3 regions of the Polaromonas sp. P1_F4 genome follow, and region 3 is predicted to be linked to each of the others. Evidence: predicted binding sites of a transcription regulator. Region 3 holds the regulator's gene; each other region holds the start of a gene.
The links. The regulator LexA, encoded in region 3, represses DNA repair genes until DNA is damaged. The targets are predictions, from matches to a motif close to ACTGTATNNNNATACAGT.
Positions count from the first base shown of each region.

Region 1: imuA (translesion DNA synthesis-associated protein ImuA) is a predicted target of LexA. The motif match lies at 5,924-5,941, and genes of this name have one in related genera.
Region 2: AC1DYQ_RS10775 (DNA topoisomerase IV subunit B) is a predicted target of LexA. The motif match lies at 1,526-1,543, and genes of this name have one in related genera.

Region 1 covers NZ_JBFUBP010000003.1:165,447-173,371, forward strand. The annotation lists gene AC1DYQ_RS08330 (NAD(P)H-dependent flavin oxidoreductase) at 1-383, shown strand, start outside; gene AC1DYQ_RS08335 (error-prone DNA polymerase) at 460-3,663, opposite strand; gene AC1DYQ_RS08340 (Y-family DNA polymerase) at 3,671-5,119, opposite strand; gene imuA (translesion DNA synthesis-associated protein ImuA) at 5,079-5,897, opposite strand; gene AC1DYQ_RS08350 (SDR family oxidoreductase) at 6,130-6,888, shown strand; gene AC1DYQ_RS08355 (disulfide bond formation protein B) at 6,908-7,414, opposite strand.
Region 2 covers NZ_JBFUBP010000004.1:193,700-201,624, reverse strand. The annotation lists gene AC1DYQ_RS10775 (DNA topoisomerase IV subunit B) at 1-1,479, opposite strand, end outside; gene AC1DYQ_RS10770 (MFS transporter) at 1,670-2,890, shown strand; gene AC1DYQ_RS10765 (SDR family oxidoreductase) at 3,082-3,894, shown strand; gene AC1DYQ_RS10760 (class I SAM-dependent methyltransferase) at 3,894-4,505, shown strand; gene dapA (4-hydroxy-tetrahydrodipicolinate synthase) at 4,611-5,495, shown strand; gene bamC (outer membrane protein assembly factor BamC) at 5,527-6,672, shown strand; gene AC1DYQ_RS10745 (MBL fold metallo-hydrolase) at 6,721-7,494, shown strand; gene AC1DYQ_RS10740 (hypothetical protein) at 7,601-7,837, opposite strand.
Region 3 covers NZ_JBFUBP010000001.1:978,990-986,914, reverse strand. The annotation lists gene lpxK (tetraacyldisaccharide 4'-kinase) at 1-872, shown strand, start outside; gene AC1DYQ_RS04660 (Trm112 family protein) at 853-1,035, shown strand; gene kdsB (3-deoxy-manno-octulosonate cytidylyltransferase) at 1,073-1,831, shown strand; gene adk (adenylate kinase) at 2,018-2,674, shown strand; gene AC1DYQ_RS04645 (asparaginase) at 2,771-3,727, opposite strand; gene lexA (transcriptional repressor LexA) at 3,868-4,572, shown strand; gene AC1DYQ_RS04635 (D-2-hydroxyacid dehydrogenase family protein) at 5,248-6,255, shown strand; gene AC1DYQ_RS04630 (type IV pilus assembly protein FimV) at 6,326-7,925, opposite strand, start outside.

The sequences.
Region 1 (7,925 bases), on a different contig from region 3:
CCCAGGGTGTGCAGATTGGCACGGCTTTTCTGGCGTGTGTTGAGTCATCCGCCAGCGACATCCACCGCGAAAAGTTATTCAGCGCCGACGCCAGGCACACCGCCCTCACCCGCGCCTTCAGCGGGCGCCTGGCGCGCGGCATTGAAAACCGTTTCATGAACGAGTTGAAGGCGCACGAGGGAGGTATTGCGCCCTACCCGGTCCAGAACTGGCTGACCGGCCAGTTGAAACCGGCTGCTATTGCCCAAGGCAGAACAGACTTGATGTCGCTCTGGTCCGGCCAGGCCGCACCGCTGCTCAAGCACCGGGATGCCGGCTCGCTGATGGTGGCGCTGCAGCAGCAAACCGACGACGCGCTAAAGCGGGTTGCCGGGTCAGTCTGACCTTCAAGCAGGATTTGTCTGATGACCGCGCATGACGATGGATTGACTGAAGGTGCCTGATTGAGGTGCCGTCGCCTCAATGAAAATCGCGGCTCGATGTGCCCAGCCGCCCCAGCAACGGCGTGAGGTCTTCCAGCCGGTGCGCCACCAGGTTGCGCACCGCGCCATAACCTTTGGCGCTGCCGCGTTCTTCACTGCGCTGCTCTTCACTACGCTGCCATATACCGTACACCGCCAGCAGCCGGGCGTGCAACACCTCGCCGCGTTGCGCTTCGCGCAGCGATTTCCAGATGATCACATTGACCGGCCCGGTTTCATCCTCCAGCGTGACGAAGATGGTGCCCTTGGCGGTTTGCGGCTGCTGGCGCACGGTGACGATGCCGCAGCCGGCCACCTCTTCGCCGTCGGGCAAGGCATTAAGCTCGCTGGCGCTCAGCAGGCCCCTGCGTGACAGCCGTTCCCGCAGCAAGGCCACCGGGTGGCGCCGCAGCGTGAGGCCCGTGGCCTGGTAGTCGAACAAAATATTTTCGCCCTCGGGCGTGTCGGGCAAGGCCAGCGGCGTTTCGTGCGTGGGTACCGATTTGAGCAGGCGCGGCGCCAGTTTGATGGCTGAAGCTTCCCAGACCTGCTGGCGCCGGTGGCCCGCCAGCGGCAGCAGGGCATCGGCGGCGGCCAGCGCGTTGATTTCGAGCGTACCCAGCTGGGCGCGCGACACCAGGTCTTCCGTCGAAATGAAAGGCGCTTGTGCCCGCGCCTCCACCAAACGGATGGCGGCCTCTTCGCGCAAACCAGCCACCAGGCGCAGGCCCAGGCGCACCGCCGGCTGCGTCCCCGCAGGCAGCACACCCTGCGGCTCCAGCGTGCAGTCCCATTCACTGTGCATGACGTCCACTGCGCGCACCTCCACCTGGTGGCGGACAGCGTCTTGCACCAGCTGGGACGGCGTGTAAAAACCCATGGGCTGCGAATTGACCATGGCCGCCAGAAAGCAGGCCGGCTCGTGGCGCTTGAGCCAACAGCTCACATAAACCAGCTTGGCAAAGCTGGCGGCGTGGCTTTCCGGAAAGCCGTAGTCGCCGAAGCCCAATATCTGACTGAAGATGCGCTCTGAAAATTCGGCGCTGTAGCCGTTTTTGACCATGGCATTGACCAGGCGGCCATGAAAGCGGTCAACCCCGCCCTTGCGCTTCCAGGCCGCCATGGAGCGGCGTAAATCGTCGGCCTCCCCCGGTGTGAAGTCAGCGGCGATCATCGCGATCTGCATCACCTGCTCCTGGAAGATCGGGATGCCCAGCGTGCGTTCCAGGGCCGGGTTCAGCGCCGGGTATTCCGGCACGACGTCTTCGCCCCGCCGCTTTTTATCGCGTGCCTTCAGGTACGGGTGCACCATGCCGCCCTGGATGGGCCCCGGCCGCACGATAGCGACTTCCACCACCAGGTCGTAGTAATTGCGCGGCTGCAAACGCGGCAGCATGGACATCTGGGCCCGGCTTTCAATCTGGAAAACACCCACCGTGTCGGCTTCGCAAATCATGTCGTAGGTGGGCGTGTCGTCCGGCTCGACCTGGTGCATCTCCAGCTGACTGCCCCGTGTCCGGTTCACCAGGTCCAGGCAGCGCCGGATGGCTGACAGCATGCCCAACGCCAGCACATCCACTTTCAGCAGGCCCATGGCCTCCAGGTCGTCCTTGTCCCACTGGATGATGCGGCGGTCTTCCATTGAGGCCGGCTGCACCGGCACCAGCCGCGTGAGCTTGCCCTGGGTGAGCACAAAACCGCCGACGTGCTGGCTCAGGTGGCGCGGAAAGCCGATGAGCTGCGCCGACAGGTCAAACCATTGCAGCACCGGCCCTTCCCTGCCTTCCAGCCCGGCTTCCTTGAGTTTCTCCTGCAGCACCTCGCTGCCGTCAAACCAGAAATGCTCTTTGGCGAACAGGTCAATCAGTTCAGGCGCCATTGCCAGCGCCTTGCCCACATCGCGGATCGCGCTGCGCGGCCGGTAGCTGATGACGGTGGCGGCAATGGCGGCGCGGTCGTGGCCGTATTTGCCGTAGATGTACTGGATGACTTCTTCACGCCGTTCATGTTCGAAGTCCACGTCGATGTCGGGTGGTTCACTGCGTTCGCGGCTGATAAAACGCTCAAACAACAGCTTGCTTTCCGCCGGGTTGACGGCCGTGACGCCCAGGCAAAAACACACCACCGAATTGGCCGCCGAGCCACGCCCCTGGCAAAGGATTTCCTTCTCTCTCGCAAACCGCACGATGTCGTGCACGGTGATGAAGAACATCTCGTATTCAAGCTCTTCGATCAGCGCCAGCTCAAAGCCCAGCTGCCGCCTGATCTTGTGCGGTATGTGATGCGGGTAGCGGGTATGGGCGCCCTGCCAGGTCAGCCGCCGCAGCCACCGCGAAGGCGTTTCGGCGGCCGGCACCATGTCTTCCTGCGGGTAGCGGTACAGGTTGCGAATCTCATCGAGAGTGAAATTGCACCGCGCAGCCACTTCCAGCGTGGCACGCAACAGACTGGCGGGGTAAATCTCGGCCAAGCGCATGCGCGGCCGCAAATGCGCTTCGGCATTCGGCTGCAGCGCAAAGCCGCATTCATGCACCGGTTTGCCCAGCTTGATGGCGGTCATCACATCGTGCAGCGGCTTGCGTGAGCGCTTGTGCATCAGCACATGGCCGGCCGCCACCAGCCGTATGCCGGTGCGCCGGGCTACTTCCTGCAGCTGCTGCAGGCGCAGCGCGTCGTCCAGGCCCTGCAGCAGCTCCACCGCCAGCCAGGCATTGATGCCAAAAAGGCCTGCAGCCCAGGCGCAATGGGCGAAAAGCGCTTCTGTATTGATAGCACCCGCGCCCACTTCATGCAAAGGCGCCAGCAAAATTTCGCAATCCCCCAGCCGGGAGAAATCCGTCTCGCCCAACGCGACGCGGTAGCTGCCTTTTTCCACCACGTCGCCCGCTTTGCGGGCTTCGGTGATGAACTCGCACAGGTTGCCCCAGCCCACGGCGTTGTGGGGCAACACCACCAGCCTGAAGGCATCGGGCGCCTGCACCAAAAATTCCGCGCCCGGCAGCAGCTTGAGGCCCATCTCCTTTGCCACCTCATGCGCCCTGACCACCCCCGCCACCGAACACTCGTCGGTGATGGCCAGCGCCTTGTAGCCCAGCTCGGAAGCGCGTTCGGCCAGCTCCTGCGCGTGCGAGGCGCCGCGCTGGAAGCTGAAGTTGCTCAGCGCGTGCAGCTCGGCGTAATCGGGAAGCGCGTAGGCAGGCATGCGGGCCTCAGGCAAAAAAACCGTGCAAATACCAGGTGCGCTGCCGGCCGGCCTGGGCGGCGGAGCCCAGCCTTTCGCTGTAAACCCACAGCAAGCCGCCCTGCTGGCTGCGGTAGATGTAGTAGTCGCGAAACGCCCACGGCTTTTCACACAGGCCCGGCTCAGCGCTGCGGTTGTCGCGGTCAGCCAGCAACCATTCGGCAGCCTCCAGCCGCTGCGGCCCGGCCAGGCGCGTCAGCTTGCCCTGGTACACCGGGCTGTTGCCTGCAGCTTGCAGCCTCAAAGGCTCGGGCAGCAGCCAGGCCGGGTACAAGGCTTCAGCCCGGGCCTTCGGAAAAACCGGGGAAGCGTCTTTTTGCAAGTGTTTTATGCCTCTGGCGCCCGGTGGCTGTGCGCAAGCAGCTATTGATTTAATAGCACTTCGGGCGCTCACCCAGCGCTGCATCAGCTCGGGCCGGTGGTCAGTGCAAGGTTGCCAGGCTTGCACATGGGCATCGCCCAGGCGGGCGCTGAGCCGCTCGACCAGTTCCACCACGCTGTCGCCCTGCCGGCGCGCTTCCATCAGCAGGCTGCCGGTGGCGGCTGCCGAGTCGGCCAGCAGCTCGGTGGCCAGCGACTGCAGCGTCAGGCTGTGCACCGGCGCCGGCAGCTTTTGCTGCGCCAGGTGTTCTGAGATAAGGCGCGCCACGTGACGCAAGTCTTGTGCGGGCTGGGCGGTGCGAATCTCGAGCTCGCCAGTCGGCGCCACATCACGGCGTTTGTCCAGGTGCCAGATGATTTTCAGGGCGCAGAGCCCGCTCTGCCGCCCCAGCAGCCAGGCGTGCAGGTGAACCAGCAAACGATCAACGCCCGCCATCAGCGCGGGGCCATGGGTGACCAGTGCATTGAGCTCCAGTTTTTCCTCAAAGTGTTCGGGCAGCACTTGCCACGCGTAGTCGTCGGCTACGGTGCCGCGGGCGCGGTCCAGCGCCTCCAGCAGTTCCGCGCCAAAACGCCGGGCCACGCCGTCACGCGGCAGGCGCAGCAAGTCGTCCCAGCTGCGGCAGCCAATGCGCTCCAGCACACCAAGGTGCGGGCGTGCCGCCGTCAACGTGTGCATGGGCAGGTCGGCCACGCGTTTTTTCAACGCACCAGCCTGATCCTGCTGCAGCCGAAGCCGCCCGATCGCTATCAAAGATGTAGCACCTTGCGCCCGTTCCATAAGGGCTACAACCTGATTTGATTCAAAAAACAGCTCAATTTTCTGCGCCAGCAGCTGCATCAGCCGCGCCAGCCCGCCAAACAAGCGCAGGCTGCCCGTTACGTCCATCAGCACCGCTTCATCCACCAGCGCCACGCGCGGCGTGAAGCCCAGCGCCAGGCTGGCCACCGCGCGCTGCAGGGCAGCGGCGTCCTGGGTCCATGGCTGCACCGCATCAGTGGTGGTCGAGATGCGCAATGCGATCCAGCAACGCATGGATGGGGCTCCGGGGTGAGGTGACAGGCAGCGAAACCAGTGACGGCAGCAGGATGGGCGCAAGCTCTTCCCGCTTTTGCCGGGCCCTGTCGCGGCTGGCTGCCAGCAGCGCTGACAGCCGGGCGGGCCGGGTGTCGAGCAGCACCGGCGCAGCCAGTGGCGGGCCGCGGCGCTTGAGCACGTGGACCAGCAGGTTGCCGCCCTCCTGCACGGCGCCTTCCAGCAGCAGGCGCAGCGGCGCAGGTGACGATTCATGTTGAGCTCGCGGCGGCCGAAACACAAACAGCAACTTGTGGTGCGCATGCGCGGCAATCTGCAGGCGGCGCAGATGCGCGCTGCGCGCATCCGGCAGCCATGCCAGCACGCTGTGCACGTCGGCGCACTGCAGGGCTTCACGCGTGGCCCACAGCAGCGAAGGTGCATCACCCGGCTTGCCGTGCACGCTGAGCAGCCGTTGCATGTTGAGCCGGCGCGCGCCCAGCGCCGGGCCAAAAGGCAACCAGGGCGCGCCCACCAGCACGGTGAGCCCGCCGGGCGTCTCTGCCTGCAGGGCTGCCAGTGCCGGCGCCATCAGGCCCCATTCATGCAGCCCGGCCTGCGGCTGCATCACCTCAACCAGCGCCCCCTGCGGCCAGCCGCCGCCGGGCAAGACAGCATCCAGCGCCACATAGCCCGTGGGGAGGGTCCGCAGGCTTGCGCTGCCCAGTTCGCCGGCGCGCCATACATTGGCGTTGGCGAAGTCCGGCAAGGCGCGGTCCACGAGTGTTGGCGAAAGCATGGCGAGGGATTCAAATCTGGATAAATACTGTATTTATGTACAGTATATTGCTGATTCAGATCCTGGCAAATAAGGGGTATTCACCCCACCCAACACGCCAGGCAAGCCGAAGTAAAAAGCAGACCCCCAGATTCATCAGCCTGAAACACATGTCCGGAACCAGCCAGCGCCGGGCATCGGCCCCTCCTACGCTTGGACCACCGGTACTTGCTACCTCATTCCAGGAAATTTGATGAACAGACTGCAGAACAAACGTGCGCTGATTACAGGCGGCACTTCGGGCATCGGCCTTGAAACGGCCAAACAGTTTTTGGCCGAAGGAGCCAGGGTCATGGTGACCGGATCCAGCGACGAATCACTGGACGAAGCGCGCCGGCAGCTCGGCAGCGACGCCCACTTCTTAAGCTTCTCAAAGACCGACGCGGGCAATCTGGCAGAGCAGAAAAAACTGGCTCAACGGGTGAAAGACTCTTTTGGGCAACTTGATGTGGCCTTCATCAATGCGGGCATCGGCGTCTTCATGCCGCTTGATGCGTGGGACGAGGCTGCCTTCGACCGCTCCATGGCCGTCAACCTGAAGGGGCCCTTCTTTTTGCTGCAGGCTTTGCTGGGCACATTGGCCAACCCGGCCTCCCTCATCCTGAACGCCTCGGTGAATGCGCACCTGGGCATGCCCGCCTCCAGCGTCTATTCGGCCACCAAGGCCGGGATGATTTCGCTGGCCAAAACGCTGTCGGGGGAATTGATCGGCAGGGGCATCCGGGTCAACGTCGTCAGCCCTGGCACCGTGACCACGCCTATTTATGAAAAGCTGGGCCTGCCTGCCGAGGCCTTGCAGCAAATGAAGGACGGGCTGGTTGCGCTGACGCCGGCGCACCGGTTTGGCTTGCCCATCGAGATCGCCAAGGCCGTGGTGTTTCTGGCCTCGGACGAATCCACTTATGCCGTTGGCAGTGAATTCATCCTCGACGGCGGGCTGACGATCGCCTGATCCGCAAAGGCGCGCGGTCTTACCGCTTGCGCGCCTGGCGTGCGATCAGCAGCAAGCCCACGACCGCAATAGCCACAAAACACAGGAAAGACCAGTTGGCAATCGAGCCGCCCAGAAAGGTCCAGTCGATTTTGGTGCAGTCGCCGCTGCCCTTGAAGATCATGGGAATGGCGCGTTTGAGCGGAAAGGTTTCAATCATTCCGTAGAAGTCGCGGCCGCAAGAGGCAATTTCAGGCGGATACCACTGCAGGAAACTTTGGCGCGCCGCCACAAAAGCACCAAAACCCGAGAGCAGCACCATCAGGCCTGAACCGGCGATCAGCAGGCCCCGGCTTTTGGCGATGGCCGTCACGCCCGCCACCACCGCCACCAGCACCAGCGCATACCGCTGCACGATGCACATCGGGCAAGGCTCCAGGCCCACCACATGCTGCAGGTACAGGCCAAAGGCCAGCATGGCCACGCAGGCCACGGCGATCAGCGCCAGCATGCGGCGCGGCATGGCGTCGAAATATGTCAAAAACATCAGGGAGCCCTCTTTTTTCTGGATGAATTATGAATTGTCCAGGGGTTCGGGCGTTTAGGAAGGGATAAGTTCCCTGATCAGGAAAATCCCGTCAGTATTCTCCTCGGAGAATACTGATATAAACCACGCAAAAGGCCGCTTCGCGGTGCGTGTCTCGGTTCAACCTGCTTCCACCATAAATACATGAGTCTTGACATAGCTATCTGGCGAACCGAGAGGCCTATTGGTGATGCGGCTGCCGGTAAGTTGTATGCACGTTTGGTGGAAGGTGATCTTTCCGGACTTACACCCCATCCATCGATGCTTTTTATGAAGAACTCGTTGCGAGACATCCAGAGATTGACGACGTTCCATTAGACAAGATAGATGACGCGACATTTAGCCCATGGAGTTGCAGGATAGATCGCTCCCCTTGCCACCTTGTCCTTGCGTGTGTTTTTTCTGCCGGTGAGATGGTTGGTGATCTTGTGGGTGAATTGCAGCGTAAACATGGTGTGACTGCTTATGTTCC
Region 2 (7,925 bases), on a different contig from region 3:
GTCGGGCGTGTCGTTCGGGCCGTGCGGATCAACGCCGATAGCGACGGCGATGTCGTGGATTTCGGTGTTGGCGAACAGGCGGTCGCGCTCGACCTCCCAGGTATTAAGCACCTTGCCGCGCAGCGGCAGGATGGCCTGGCTTTCCTTGTCGCGGCCCATCTTGGCGCTGCCGCCGGCCGAATCGCCCTCGACCAGGAAGACTTCGTTGTGCGCCAGGTCCCGGCTTTCGCAGTCGGTGAGCTTGCCGGGCAGCACGGCGACACCGGAGCCCTTGCGTTTTTCGACCTTCTGGCCGGCTTTCTGCCGGGTTTGGGCAGCCTTGATGGCCAGTTCGGCCAGTTTGCGGCCGTAATCGACGTGCTGGTTAAGCCAAAGCTCCAGCGTGGGCCGCACAAAGCTGGACACCAGCCGCACCGCGTCGCGTGAATTGAGGCGCTCCTTGATCTGGCCCTGGAACTGCGGATCCAGCACCTTGGCGCTCAGAACATAGCTGGCGCGGGCAAAAACGTCTTCCGGCAAGAGCTTGACGCCCTTGGGCAGCAGCGAATGCAGGTCGACAAAGCTCTTGACGGCATTGAAGAGGCCATCGCGCAGGCCGCTTTCGTGCGTGCCGCCGGCGCTGGTGGGAATCAGGTTGACGTAGCTTTCGCGCACCGGCTGGCCTTCTTCGGTGAAGGCCACGCACCACTGCGCACCCTCGCCTTCGGCAAAACTCTCGTGCGAGGCATCGGCAAAACCTTCGCCCTCGAACATCGGGATCACCGGGTCGCCGGTCAGCGTCTGCATCAGGTAGTCACGCAGGCCGCCTTTGTACAGCCAGGTTTGGGTGTCTTTGGTTTTCTCGTTGGTCAGCGTCACCGTGACGCCGGGCATCAGCACCGCCTTGCTGCGCAGCAGGTGCGTGAGCTCGGCCATGGGCAGCGCGGCCGATTCAAAGTATTTGGCATCGGGCCAGGCGCGGACGGTAGTGCCCGTCTTGCGGTCGCCCTCGCCGTTTTTGCGCAGGTGCAGCTTTTCAATGACATCGCCGCCCGAGAACACCAGGTGGGCAACCATACCTTCACGATAAGAGGTGACTTCCAGGCGCTTGGACAGCGCATTGGTCACGCTCACGCCGACGCCATGCAGGCCACCCGAGAAGCTGTAGGCGCCGCCTTTGCCTTTGTCGAACTTGCCGCCCGCGTGCAGCCGGGTGTAGACGATCTCGATGACCGGCACCTTTTCTTCCGGGTGCAGGCCGAAAGGAACGCCACGGCCGTCGTCATCCACGCTGACCGAGCCGTCGGTATGCAGCGTGACCTTGATCTTCTTGCCGTAGCCGGCCAGGGCCTCGTCGGCGGAGTTGTCCAGCACTTCCTGGATGATGTGCAAGGGGTTGTCGGTGCGCGTATACATGCCCGGCCGTTGCTTGACGGGCTCCAGGCCCTTGAGCACGCGGATCGAGCCTTCGGAATATTCGGTGGGTAGTTTGTCAGCCATGGCAGATGAAAGAATTGCCGCAATTGTAGTCGGGGCCGGCAAAGTCACTGTATAAACATACAGCCAACCTGGCTTGAGACACGGAACGAAGTGCGGCCCGGGCAGTGTTTTGCCATTTTCGTTACAGTCGACAGACAGCGCGTTTTCCGCTCCAGACCTTTCTTTTTTCGCCGCTTGCGGCGGCCCGTCCATGACCACCGAAACCAAAAAACTCTCCATGCTGCAGGTGCTGATCTGCGGCGCCACCATCGTCACGCTGTCCATGGGCATTCGTCATGGTTTTGGCCTCTGGCTGCAGCCCATCACCCAGGCGCAGGGCTGGACGCGCGAGACTTTTGCCTTTGCGCTGGCGGTGCAAAACCTGTCCTGGGGGGTGTTCGGCATCTTCGCCGGCATGGCCGCCGACCGCTTTGGCGCCTTCCGCGTGATCGTGGGCGGTGCCCTGCTGTACGGGCTGGGCCTGGTGGGCATGGCCTTGTCGCCCACCGGTTTCCTGTTCACCCTGACAGCCGGCGTGCTGATTGGCGCCGCACAGGCCGGAACCACGTATGCCGTGATTTACGGCGTGATCGGGCGCAATATTTCGGCCGACAAACGCTCGTGGGCCATGGGCGTGGCCGCGGCGGCGGGCTCATTCGGCCAGTTCCTGATGGTGCCGACCGAAGGTTTGCTGATCAGCAGCCTGGGCTGGAAAGAGGCTTTGCTGGTGCTGAGCGGCGCGGTGCTGCTGATTGCGCCGCTGGCATTGGGCCTGCGCGAAGGCGGTTTTACCGGCGGGCAGCCTGCCAAACGCGAGCAGACCATTGTCCAGGCGCTGCGCGAAGCCTTCAAGTACCCGAGCTTTCAATTATTGATGGCGGGCTATTTTGTCTGCGGCTTCCAGGTGGTGTTCATCGGCGTGCACATGCCCAGCTACCTCAAGGACAAGGGCCTGTCTCCCCAGGTGGCCAGTTATGCGCTGGCGCTGATCGGCCTCTTTAATGTGTTCGGCACCTATATTGCGGGCTCGCTGGGCCAGAAAATTGCCAAGCGCAAGATCCTGGCGACGATTTATTTATCCCGCGCCATCGTGATCGCCGTGTTCCTGGCGGCGCCGCTCAGCCCCCTGAGCGTTTACATCTTTGCCAGCCTGATGGGCCTGCTGTGGCTGTCGACCATCCCGCCGACCAACGCCGTCGTGGCGCAGATCTTCGGCATCCAGCACTTGTCGATGCTGGGCGGCTTTATCTTCTTCAGCCACCAGATCGGCTCCTTCCTGGGCGTCTGGCTGGGCGGCTACTTATATGACCGCACGGGCAGCTACGACATCGTCTGGTACATCGCGATTGCATTGGGCGTGTTTGCCGCGCTGGTGAACCTGCCGGTGCGTGAATCACCGATTGCACGCGCGGCCGTGCCCCAAGGGGCCTGACATGGCCAAAAGGATCGGCCTGTGGGCGCTCGCAATCATCGCGTCGCTGGGGGTGTTTGCCCTCTACACACGGCCTGATTTCCTGTTCACACTCGCCAACCAGGTCTGGGCCTGCTTCTAGCGCAAGGCCCTGCCCAGGGGTTTTATCTGTGTTTTGGGCTGCGGCCCAATCAGGACGGGCGCAAGCAGCTATGAAAACAATAGTAATTACCGGAGCCTCTGACGGCATAGGCGCTGAAATGGCGCGGCAATTGGCCAAAACCCACGGCGCCGGCGTGGCGCTGGTGCTGGCCGCGCGCAATGAAGCACTGCTCAATGAGGTTGCGGGCCAATGCGTTGCCCATGGGGCGTTGACCCTGGCCGTCAAAACCGATGTATCGCAAGAAGACCAATGCCGCCAGCTGGTGGCCGCCGCCATCGGACGGTTCGGGCAAATCGATGCCTTGATCAACAACGCAGGCATGTCGGCGCAAGCCCTTTTTGAAGACGTCAAGGCCCAGGACCTGGCCTGGTACGAACAGTTGATGCGCATCAACCTCTGGGGCAGCGTCTGGTGCACCCATGCCGCCCTGCCTTACTTAAAAGTGCGCCACGGCAGCATCGTGGCTGTCTCCAGCCTGGCAGGCCTGATCGGCGTGCCGGGCCGCACAGCCTACAGCGCCACCAAATTCGCCATGACGGGCTTCTTCGAGGCATTGCGCGCCGAGCTGAAAACGGCCGGCGTCAGCGTAACAACGGCCTATCCGGGCGTGGTGGCCACCCGCATCCGCTACCGCGGCTTCAACGCGGCCGGTGAGGCAGCCGGTGCCAGCGGCCTGAAAGAAGACGACGCCATGAGCGTGGAAGAATGCGCACGGCTGATCGTGCAGGGTATGGAGCGCCGCGACCGCGAAGTCGTCATGACGGCCAAGGGCAAGCTGGGCCGCTGGCTCAAGCTGATCGCACCCGGCCGGGTTGAAGCGATGGCGCTGGCAGCGCTCAAAGATGACGTAAAACCCTACTGATGGAGAACAATACGCACGGCATGGAACCGCCCTCCGCCTGGGTGCAGCGCTGGTCGCACCTGGTGCCAGAGCGTGGCGTGGTGCTGGACGTGGCCTGCGGCTACGGCCGCCATGCCCGCTGGTTTTATGAACGAAATCACCCTCTGGCCCTTGTGGATCGTGCGCAAGCAGCTATCGAATTTATAGCAACCGCCCTTCCAGCGCGCTCAACCCAAACCGTTGAAGCCGTGGTGGCCGACATTGAGGAAGGCCCCTGGCCCTTTGAAGGACGACAGTTTGAGGCAGTCATCGTCACCAATTACCTGTGGCGGCCGCTCCTGCCCACGCTACTGGCCAGCCTGGCGCCGGGTGGCGTGCTGATTTACGAAACTTTTACGCAGGGCAATGAAACGGTAGGCAAACCCTCGCGCCCCGACTTTTTGCTGCGTCCCGGTGAATTGCTGCAGGTCTGCCAGGGCCTGAAGGTGGTGGCCTTCGAGGAGGGTTTTGAGGAGCGTCCGCCGCGCTTTGTCCAGCGCATCACCGCCGTCCGCGAATCAGCCGCGACTGCGGGTTTATCCGCCCCCCTTCATACCGCAGAGGGGGGTCCACCCCGCTATAGACTGACCTAGGCTCTGGGTAGAATGCAGGATTGGCCTTTTCCGGGGCCGGCTTGAAGCTGTTCAGGCCGGAACACCCCAGATACCTGCATGGCCGCGAACGTTTACAAGCAGAGCATGAAACCCATTACTGGCAGCATCGTTGCATTGGCAACGCCCTTGCACGAAGACGGCAGCGTAGATTACCCCACCCTGCGCAAGCTGGTTGACTGGCACATTGCCGAAGGGACCGACTGCATCGGTGTGGTCGGCACAACCGGCGAATCCCCAACCGTCAATGTCGAAGAACATTGCGAAATCATCCGGGTGTCGGTTGAGCAGGCCAAAAAGCGCGTGCCGATCATGGCCGGCTGCGGCGCCAACTCAACGGCCGAAGCCATTGAGCTTGCCAAATTTGCCAAAGGCGTCGGCGCGGACTGCCAGTTGCAGGTCGTTCCCTATTACAACAAGCCCACCCAGGAAGGCCAGTACCGGCACTTCAAGGCGATTGCGGAAGCGGTTGGCGACCTCCCCACCGTGCTTTACAACGTGCCCGGCCGCACCGTCGCCGATATGGCGCACGCCACCGTGCTGCGCCTGGCCCAGGTGCCCGGCATTGTCGGCATCAAGGAAGCCACCGGCAACATCGAGCGTGCCCAGTGGCTGATCAAGGAAGTGCCCAAGGGCTTTGCCGTGTATTCAGGCGACGACCCGACCGCCGTAGCGCTGATGCTTTGCGGCGGCCAGGGCAATGTCAGCGTGACAGCCAACGTAGCGCCCCGCCTCATGCACGAGCTGTGCGTGGCCGCCGTGGCCGGCGATGCCCGCCGCGCCATGGAGCTGCAACTTAAATTGCTGCCGCTGCATCGAAACCTGTTTGTCGAAGCCAACCCCATTCCCGTCAAGTGGGCCATGGCCCGGATGGGCCTTTGCGGCGGCACACTGCGCCTGCCGATGACGCCGCTGGAAACATCGAACGAAGCCGCCGTGGAAAGCGCCTTGCGCATCTGCGGCCTGGTCTGATTTGCCTGATCTGATTTTTAAGGGAACCCAAGTGAAGATATTGCCAACACATCCTGCATTTTCCAAAGCCCGGAGCGCCGCAACCGTGTCTGCACTGGTTGCCCTCGGTCTGCTCGCCGGCTGCTCCTCCATCAGGGATGTGATGGAAGGCGAACGCGTCGACTACAAAAGCAGCGGCGCCAAAGCTCCTTCCCTGGCGGTCCCTCCCGACCTGACACAACTGAGCCGCGAAACCCGTTATGTGGTGCCCGGCACCGCGGTGTCCGCCAGCAGCTACCAGGTGGGCCAGCCAACCCAGGCCGTGCAGACAGCCGCAGTGACCGTGGGCGACGTTCGCATCGAGCGCGCAGGTACCCAGCGCTGGCTGGTGGTGAACCGGCCGGCAGACAAGCTCTGGACACCCGTGCGTGATTTCTGGCTGGAGAGCGGCTTCCTGCTGTCCCAGGATCAGGAAAACCTCGGCATCATGGAAACCGATTACGCTGAAAACCGCGCCAAGCTCCCGCAGGATTTCATCCGCAACACCATCGGCAAAGTATTCGACAGCCTGTACTCCACCGGTGAGCGCGACAAATTCCGCACACGGCTGGAGCGCCGCGCTGATGGCGGCACGGAAATCTATGTCAGCCACCGCGGCATGGTCGAGGTGCTGACGGGCGTCAAGGCCGGCTCTTCCGGCGGCGACAGCACCATGTGGCAACCCCGCCCTGCCGACCCGGAACTGGAAGCCGAATTCCTGCGCCGCCTGATGGTCAAGCTGGGTGTCACGCAAGAGCAATCGAAGGCCCTGGTGGCCGCCGGTGCGAACAAACAAACCTCGCGGATCGCCACTGTCAACAGCCAGCCCGTCGTGCAGATCGACGAGGGCTTTGAACGTGCATGGCGCCGCGTCGGCCTGGCGCTGGACCGCACCGGCTTCACGGTTGAAGACCGCGACCGCAGCCAGGGGACCTACTTCGTGCGCTACGTCGAGCCTATCGTGAACAAAACCGAGCCCGGCTTCTTCAGCAAGCTGTTCAGCGGCTCGCCAGCCGCTGTGCCGCCGTTGAAGTACCGCATCGCCGTCAAGAGCCAGGGTGAAAGCACCACGGTGTCGGTTCTCAATGCCCAGGGTGCGCCTGAAGCGTCGGCCAATGCCCAGCGCATCATCCAGGTGATTGCCGACGATCTGAGGTAAATCCCGGTTCGTGACCCTGTTCATCCCGACTGACGATTCCATACCGGTGTGTTGAGGTTCAAAAGCCTGGGCAGTGGCAGTTCAGGCAATGCCACACTGGTTGAAGCGTCGGGAATCACGCCGCTTCGCATTCTTGTCGACTGCGGGCTGGGGCTCAAGCACCTGCTCTACAGGCTCGGTGAGGCGGGCCTGCAACCCGAAGACATCCATGCCGTGTTCATCACCCATGAGCACGGTGACCACATCGGCTGCGCCCGGTCACTGTCGCTTCGCTACCGGATCCCGGTCTGGATGAGCCATGGCACCCACGCAGGCATAGGGGCACCGGATTTTGACGGGCTACTGCACAAGGCGCGCGACGGGAAGGCCATTGACCTCGGCGGCATGCAGCTGACGCCTTTTACGGTGCCCCACGACGCCCGGGAACCTCTGCAACTGAGCTGCACCGACGGATCGGCAAAGCTGGGCATCCTCACTGATCTCGGTCATGCCACTTCGCATGTCCTGGAACACCTGGACGGCTGCAATGCCCTGATGCTGGAGTGCAACCACGATTCCGACATGCTCGCCCAATCGTCCTACCCCGCGTTCCTGAAGCGGCGTGTAGGCGGTCAATATGGACATCTCTCCAATACGGCCGCTGCGGATGTCGCCCGCGGCGTCATGCATCACGGGCTACGCCACCTGGTGGCAGCCCATCTCAGCGCGCAAAACAACCGGCCGGAGCTGGTGCAAGAGCTGATAGCCGCAGCCGTGGGTTGGGACGCGGAAGACATCATTGTGGCCAGGCCCGACGTCGGCACACGCTGGATCCATATCTGAAAAAGCGTCGTGGACCCTGCAGCGCGGGTGCATGCCGGCCATGGCGGCAAACAAGCGCCCATAAAAAAAGCCGCCTCACGGCGGCTTTTTTCGACTCGCTGAAGATTTACTTCGCAGCGCTGGCTGGAGCGGCGGTAGCAGCGGCTGCAGCGGCAGCGGCGTCAGCAGCAGGTGCCGATGCTGGTGCGGATGCGGCAGCGGCAGGAGCCGATGCGTCAGCAGCAGGAGCTGGAGCTGGTGCAGCAACTGGAGCTGGTGCCGGTGCTGGAGCTTCTTCTTTCTTGCCGCAAGCAGCCAGAGCAACAGCGGCAACGATAGCTGCCAAAACGAGTGACTTGTTCATTTTTACGATCCTTGATGATATTTAAGAAAACAATTTCCGGAAATTGCCAAAAGAAAACCCAAACCGGAATTCAAGTTATTTTTGACCG
Region 3 (7,925 bases):
ACGTCATCGCCGGCGGCGCCGGAAAAACACCGCTGGTGATTGCCCTGGTGAAACATCTGCAGGCGCAACAGATACGGGTAGGGGTGGTGTCCCGAGGTTATGGAAGGCACGGCACTGACTGCCTGGAGGTGATCCCCGGTACACCCCCTCATCTCACGGGCGACGAGCCGGCCCTTATCAAGCGCGCAACGGGTGCGCCTGTTTTTGTTGCCGGCAAGCGTGCAGACGCCGTGCGCGCATTGCTTGCCGCGTATCCGGGTACGGCTGTAGTCGTGTGTGACGACGGGCTGCAACACTACGCCCTGCAGCGCGATATCGAGATTGCTGTGTTCGACGACCGAGGTGTGGGGAACGGTTGGCTGCTACCGGCAGGCCCATTGCGTGAGCCCTGGCCCGCACGCGAACGGGTTGGCTTGAATTTTGTACTGCACACCGGGCAAAAACCGGCATTTGGAGGGTTTGTTTCCAACCGCAAACTGGGCAACGAAGCTTATTCCGCCCGGGACGAACCGGTCTCGCTGGCGAGCCTGCGGGGCCAGCCCCTGGCGGCACTTGCGGGCATAGCCAACCCTGAAGCATTTTTCGGAATGCTGAGGGAAACCGGCCTGACGCTGCAGGCCACAACGGCCCTCCCCGACCACCATGACTTCACCGATCAAGACCTGGAAGCGGAGGCACTCAAAGGGCGCGTGGTGCTGTGCACTGAAAAAGACGCTGTCAAGCTTTTTGCCCTGCAGGGCACGTCACAAAAGGAGGTTCTGGCCGTGCCTTTGGTGTTTACGCCCGAACCAGCGTTCTTTGCCGCACTCGATGCCCGGCTGGCCCCGCTGATTTCTCCCTTACCATCAGGCCATGGACACCAAACTGCTTGAACTGCTGGTCTGCCCTGTGACCAAAGGCCCGCTCGACTACGACCGGGAAAAACAGGAACTTGTTTCCCGCAGCGCCCGCCTCGCCTACCCGGTGCGCGACGGGCTTCCCGTGCTGCTGGAAAGCGAAGCGCGGACCTTGACCGACGAAGAGCTCGGCCTGTGAACGAGTCCTTGAAAAAAACAAGCCAGACCCCGAAAGCATGAGCTTCACCGTCCTCATTCCGGCCAGACTGGCCTCTACACGCCTGCCCAACAAGCCGCTGGCCGACATCGGCGGTGCACCCATGGTCGTGCGTGTGGCGCAGCGCGCTATGAAAAGCACCGCCTTGCGCACCGTCGTCGCAACGGACAGCAACGAAATCATCGAAAAATGCGCGTCTTTCGGCATCGCCGCCGTGCTGACACGAGAAGACCACCCCAGCGGCAGCGACCGGCTCGCGGAAGCCTGCAGCGTGCTGGGACTCGCGGACGACGACATTGTGGTGAATGTGCAAGGTGACGAGCCGCTGATTGACCCGGCCTTGATCGACGCGGTCGCGCGCCTGCTCATCGAGCGACCGGACTGCGCCATGAGCACGGCGGCGCATGCCATCCAGCAGCTGGCCGACCTGAACAACCCCAACGTGGTCAAGGTGGTGCTTGACGCGCGCCATACGGCCCTTTACTTCAGCCGCTCACCCATTCCGGCCGCGCGCGACTTTACCGGCAAGGCGTGGTGGGAGGCCGGCAGCAGCCTGCCCCGGCCACTCCGGCACGTCGGCATTTACGGCTACCGGGTGGGATTTCTGCGGGAGTTCCCGCGCCTTCCCCAGTCGCCACTCGAGCAACTGGAGTGCCTTGAGCAACTCCGGGCACTGTGGCACGGCCATCGCATCGCCGTGCACATCACCGGCGACGCGCCCGGGCCGGGCGTTGACACCCCGGAAGACCTGGACCTCGCCCGCAAGTTGTTTTCCTGACCTGCCCTCCCCGGCACGACGCCGGCTCGTAAGTTGCTGTCAGGGGTGCATGCTATCCTTGGGAAAAACACAAGTGTGAGGCCTGCAGGACGTGCCGGCAGCCCTCCATACCTGTCAAGCAGCCCCTGCGGAAACCGGCCGGCGGTTCGGGCTGACTTCAAGAATTCATAAAATCCGAGGACATCCATGAGACTGATTTTGTTGGGCGCGCCTGGCGCGGGCAAAGGGACGCAAGCGACCTTCATTTGCCAGAAGTACGGTATCCCCCAAATTTCCACCGGCGACATGCTTCGTGCGGCCGTCAAAGCCGGCACGCAGCTGGGCATTGAAGCCAAAAAAATCATGGACTCGGGTGCACTGGTCAGCGACGACCTGATCATCAATTTAGTCAAAGAGCGCATTGCCCAGCCCGACTGCGCCAAGGGCTTTCTGTTTGACGGCTTTCCGCGCACCATTCCGCAGGCCGACGCCATGAAGTCTGCCGGCGTCAAGCTGGATTACGTTCTTGAAATCGACGTACCCTTCGACGCCATCATCGAGCGCATGAGCGGACGCCGTTCGCACCCCGCCTCAGGCCGCACCTATCACGTCAAGTTCAATCCGCCCAAGGTCGAAGGCAAAGACGATGTGACCGGCGAGCCGCTGATCCAGCGCGATGACGACAAGGAAGAAACCGTCCGCAAGCGCCTGGAGGTTTACAGCGCCCAGACCCGTCCGCTGGTTGAGTACTACTCCAGCTGGGCAAAGTCAGAGCCTGAACTGGCCCCAAAATATCGTGCCATCAGCGGCATGGGCGGTGTTGACGAGATCACCGCCCGCGCGTTCAAAGCGCTGGCGGGCTGAATCGAGCCTCCAGCGAGTCCATCTGCACCCCAAAGCCGTCAATCTGACGGCTTTTTTCATTCTGGTTCCCGGCAGACTGGAATCGCAAGGCAGGGTTCAGCTTTCCGCCAGCAACTCGAGCATCATCGCTATCCTCGCCTTCACGGGGCTCAGCCCCTGCGAATCAGAAAACAGATCCCCCGGTGTGGGCAAGACACGACCATTGAGGCACCTTGTCGACCGGACGACCCGCACCCCCGCAGACCGCGCGCGAAGCAAGGCCGCCTCCAGCGCATGGTGCAAGGTGCCATTACCCGTGGCGGCAACTACAAGCCCCTGAACACCCTGCGCCAGCAACGCGTCCACGACCGCACCACTGGCGCCGGCATGGTTCATGACAATCTCAACGCGCGGCCACTGGACCGGAACCACGGAGTTCGCTATTATTTTAATAGCTGCTTGCGCCCGTTCTACATGGGTTTCAGGCCAATTTCTCATTAACCTGAGGAATCCTTCCTCCACATAGCCAATCGGCCCCGCATCACCGGAGTCAAAGGCGTCAACCTTGTAGGTATGCACTTTCTGCACGTCCAGCGCGCTGTGGATGGTTCCGGCGCACACCGCAACAACACCCCTCGCCCCTGCATGACGCGCCACCGCCATGGCATCCAGCATGTTCTGGGGGCCGTCAGGCACCAGCGCCGTCGCGGGCCGCATGGCGCAGGTCAGCACCACGGGTTTATCGGGGCGGCACACCGCATGAAGGAAATATGCCGTCTCTTCCAGCGTGTCCGTTCCGTGCGTGATGACAATGCCCTGCATGTCCGGCTGGGCCAGAAAGTAGTTGACCCGACTGGCCAGCTGCATCCATACCTCGAAGCTCATGTCCTTGCTATCGACCTGCGCGACCTGTTCGGTCATCAGGGGGCCGAACCTTGCCAAGGGCGGGACCGCCGCGACCAGCTGCTCAACGCCCACCTGGGCAGCGGTATAGCCAATGTTGTCCGACGCACTCGCAGCCTGCCCGGCAATCGTGCCGCCAGTGCCCAGAATCACAATATTTTGAGGATGCATAAGACGTAAACTTGCAATCTTTTAAAAACTGGATGAAAATACAGTTACTGGATATTAAAACAGCTACAGTAACGTTGCGTACCTAAGGCCAACAGGCAATACGCAAACGGGCTGAAGTTGTGATTCAAGGAGCAACAGTGATGAGCACACTCGATAACTTTTCGCATTTTCCCTCTGAGGCTCCCAAGCTCACTGCGCGCCAGCAGCAAATTCTGGAATTGATCCAGAGCGCCATCGCGCGCACAGGCGCCCCGCCTACCCGTGCTGAAATCGCCGCCGAGCTTGGCTTTCGCTCTGCCAATGCCGCCGAGGAGCACTTGCAGGCACTGGCCCGCAAAGGCGTCATCGAACTGGTCAGCGGGACCTCACGCGGCATACGTTTGCGCAATGACGCCCTTCGCAGCCTGAACGAATCCAGAATCAAACAGTTTTCCCTGCCGTTGCAAAGCCTGGCCCAACTCGCCCTACCTCTGGTGGGGCGGGTTGCTGCTGGCAGCCCAATTCTCGCGCAGGAACATGTCGAGCAAACCTATTATTTTGAAAGCAGCCTGTTTCAGCGCCAGCCCGACTACCTGCTCAAGGTCCGCGGCATGAGCATGCGGGACGCAGGCATCATGGATGGCGACCTGCTGGCCGTCAAGCAATCCAAGGAAGCCAAGAATGGTCAAATTGTCGTGGCCCGGCTGGGTGATGAAGTGACCGTCAAGCGCTTTCGCCGCAACAAGCACCTGATCGAACTTCTGCCCGAAAACCCGGACTTTAAAACCATTGTGGTCGAGCCCGGCGAGCCTTTCGAACTGGAAGGTCTGGCCGTCGGCCTCATTCGCAACACGATGCTGATGTAGGCAGCTCACCTGGCCACGCACCAGGTGGCGGGCGTTTGGCCGTTGTGATGGCCAACACCCTGGTGCCGGGGCCTTCCTGGCAATTTGCCAGTTTGCAATCCTGCCTGTGTAAACCTCTCTCATACAGGAGTTCATCATGGGAATCGTCAGTTTTTCACATTCACCAATGTCGTCAGTCCTGCTGGCCCCCGTGCAGGCATTGGTGTCATTGTTATTGCCGGCGCAGGGTATGGCTGGGGCAAGCCGTTTTTCCGCGCCAGCCGGCGCGCAGCCCAGATCTCACCAGCTTGCGCTACCCTTTGCTTCCGGCGATTTCGCGGCAATGCGCGGCCCATCTGCCCGCGCCACTGGTGCTCTTGCCGTCCAACCCTCTGTCAAGGCGTCCCGGCCCAGCCGGCTGCGAGTTGTCCGTGAGTTTGACTCCAATGTCGGCCCAGCGTGCGCTGGCCGCATGGTGATATCCGGCCGCATGGCCGACGTCTGCGCGGAACTTGAGCGCATGAGCCAGCGAGAAACCTCTTTGAGATAACTGGTACAGCAAGCTTCCCACCAGAAGTTCAGCCCGGGCCTATGCGCTTTGCGGCGCCGTCTGGTGCGTTTCCTTGAGATACAAAATCCCCAGTCGGAAGTGACCCCGGCGGCAAGGAAGAAAAATCTTGCAGGCACAATATCGGCATGAATATTGTGATCCTCGACGATTACCAGGACGCGGTGCGGAAACTGAACTGCGCGGCCAAGCTGGAAGCCTACCCCGCCAAGGTCTATACCAACACCGTTAAAGGCATCGGCCAGCTGTCCGTCCGCCTCAAGGATGCCGATGTCATCGTCCTGATCCGGGAGAGAACCCAGCTCAACCGGCAAGTTATTGAAAAACTGCCCAAACTCAAGCTGATTGCCCAGACAGGCCGTGTCGGAAGCCATGTAGATGTCGCGGCTTGCACAGAACGCGGCATCGCGGTTGCCGAGGGCATTGGGTCTCCTACGGCACCCGCGGAGCTGACCTGGGCGCTGGTGATGACCGCCATGCGCCGCATTCCACACTATGTAGCCCACTTGAAGCATGGCGCCTGGCAACAGGCAGGGCTCAAGTCAGCTTCGATGCCACCCAATTTCGGCATCGGCTCCGTCCTCAAGGGCAAGACATTGGGGGTATGGAGCTACGGGAAGATCGGGCAAATTGTGGCTGGCTACGGCAGGGCCTTCGGTATGCGTGTCATCATTTGGGGCCGTGACGCATCACTGGAGCGGGCACAGGCCGATGGCTTTGAAGTCGCGGCCAGCAAAGCCGAATTCTTTGAGCAAAGCGATGTACTGAGCCTTCACCTGCGGCTCAACACGGAGACACGCGGTATCGTCACGCTGGAAGACCTGTCGCGCATGAAAACCACGTCCCTGCTGGTGAATACGTCAAGGGCGGAGCTGATCGAACCGGAAGCATTGATCGCCTCCCTCAATCGCGGGCGGCCCGGCCTGGCGGCCATCGATGTTTTTGAGTCGGAGCCCATCCTGCAAGGCCATGCGCTGCTCCGACTGGAAAACTGCATTTGCACGCCGCATATTGGCTATGTTGAACAGGACAGCTATGAGCTGTACTTTGGCGCGGCGTTTGACAATGTCGTCAACTTCATCAAGGGCACGCCCACCAATATCGTCAACCCGGGGGCCTTGCAAGTACGGCGCTGATGTGACACGCCCAGCCTGATCAAGTGCGCGCAAATCGGAAACTCCCGGCGAGCCAGGCTGAAACTTTCGCTCAAGTTTTCTGCGTCGGCCCCGAAGAATCCGGAAAGTCGAGGTCAAACTCGATGAGATTGTTGGCAGCGGCTTGCGGCGGCCGCGCACCAGCGTCGATCGATGGAAACGGGGCCAGGTCCGCCCCCTCACCTGCACTCAAATCAATATCAAGGCCAAGCCGGGGGGACGCGGGAGGCTGTGTCGGGTCGGTTGCGCTTGCCACGGCAGGAGATGGCAAGGGCGCCACGATCTGGAACCGGGCTGACAGTGGCTGGATGCTGGTGGGTCCAAAGCCTGCAACGCTTGGGAGCGTATCCGGCATGGTCGGAATCGACGGTGCGTCCGATGGTTTGACCGGTGCTTCGGCGTCGCCGGACGGCCGGCTAACAATCCTTTTTGCGATCGAGTGGAGGAGCAACAGCTCGCGGTAGGCGGCCAGGCTGAAGACCTCTCCCCGCGAATCCGGTTTGCGGAATATGGACTCTTCAAGTACGTCGAGTACCTTGGGCGTTGGCCAGAGGGCCTCAATCCGCGAGAGAGCCTCCGTGTAATACTCAAGATCGTGCGTATTCGCCGCGTATTCGTCGAATGCCGGCACCTTGGCATTGAACATCTTGTTGAAGTCTGTGCGCAACGCGTCGTAATCCTCCCGGCGTCCCAAGCTGTGATAGAGGTCAAACAGGTCGAGATAGACGAGCGCGCTTGTTTCCACGTTGTCCATGATGTGGTGGCGCAGAACATCTACCGCCTTGTCGGGCCGGCCGAGCGACAGGAAGAAATCGGCCTGTTGCTGCACATCAAACAGCTCTTCGGCATTCACAATCCGCGGCATGCTGCTGATACCGCTCAGGCTAGGCAGAAATTCCGAGGGAAATCTGGATTCGGCAACCCTTGGGCGCGCCACGGCGCCTGAAGCCGGCGTATTTTTCGGCGCCTCGAAAAATGGTTCGCTGGGATCGAAATCAACCAGCGAATCGGGCAAAGGCCCGGCGCTCACCGATTCAGCTTCTGAGGCCCTGCGCAAGAAGGCCTTCCCGGTGTTACCCGTACCTTCAGTCACATAAGGCGCGCCGTCTTCAGCAAACCCCTTGCCCCACCATGATCCCCGGCTGACACGGTTTTGCTGTCGGCTACGTATCCATAGCGCCAGGATCGCAAGAAGGGAGGCGGCCAGCAAGGCGTAAAGGGCGTATACGAGCCAGTTGTCATAGCGTTCACCGCGCGCCTGCTCAAGCTGGCCGCGCATTTCCATCACGGCTTTTTCGGTTTTCTGGCTTCGCGCGAGCATGCCGGCAACATCGGCTTCCAGGGATTTCAGGCGCTGGCTCTCGCGCACCATGTCTTGCGGCTGTGCATTCAGCGCCTGCCACAGTGCGGCGGCGGCAGCGCGCTGCTGGGCGTCCGTTGAGGGTTCCGTCAGCAGCTCCGGCGAAGACCTAAGCACAGGGTCGCGCTCGGCCGCCAGGTCAATGGGGTCAAGTTTCAGGCGAGAACGGGGCTTGCCCGCCGGCCCGGATGCGGACTTCCCAGACCCGCGGACAGCAGGCGTTGCCTGCAGCGACCCAACTGAAGCAGTCGATCGCAATTCACTGCCTCCGGCAGGCGGGACTTTTCCGGAC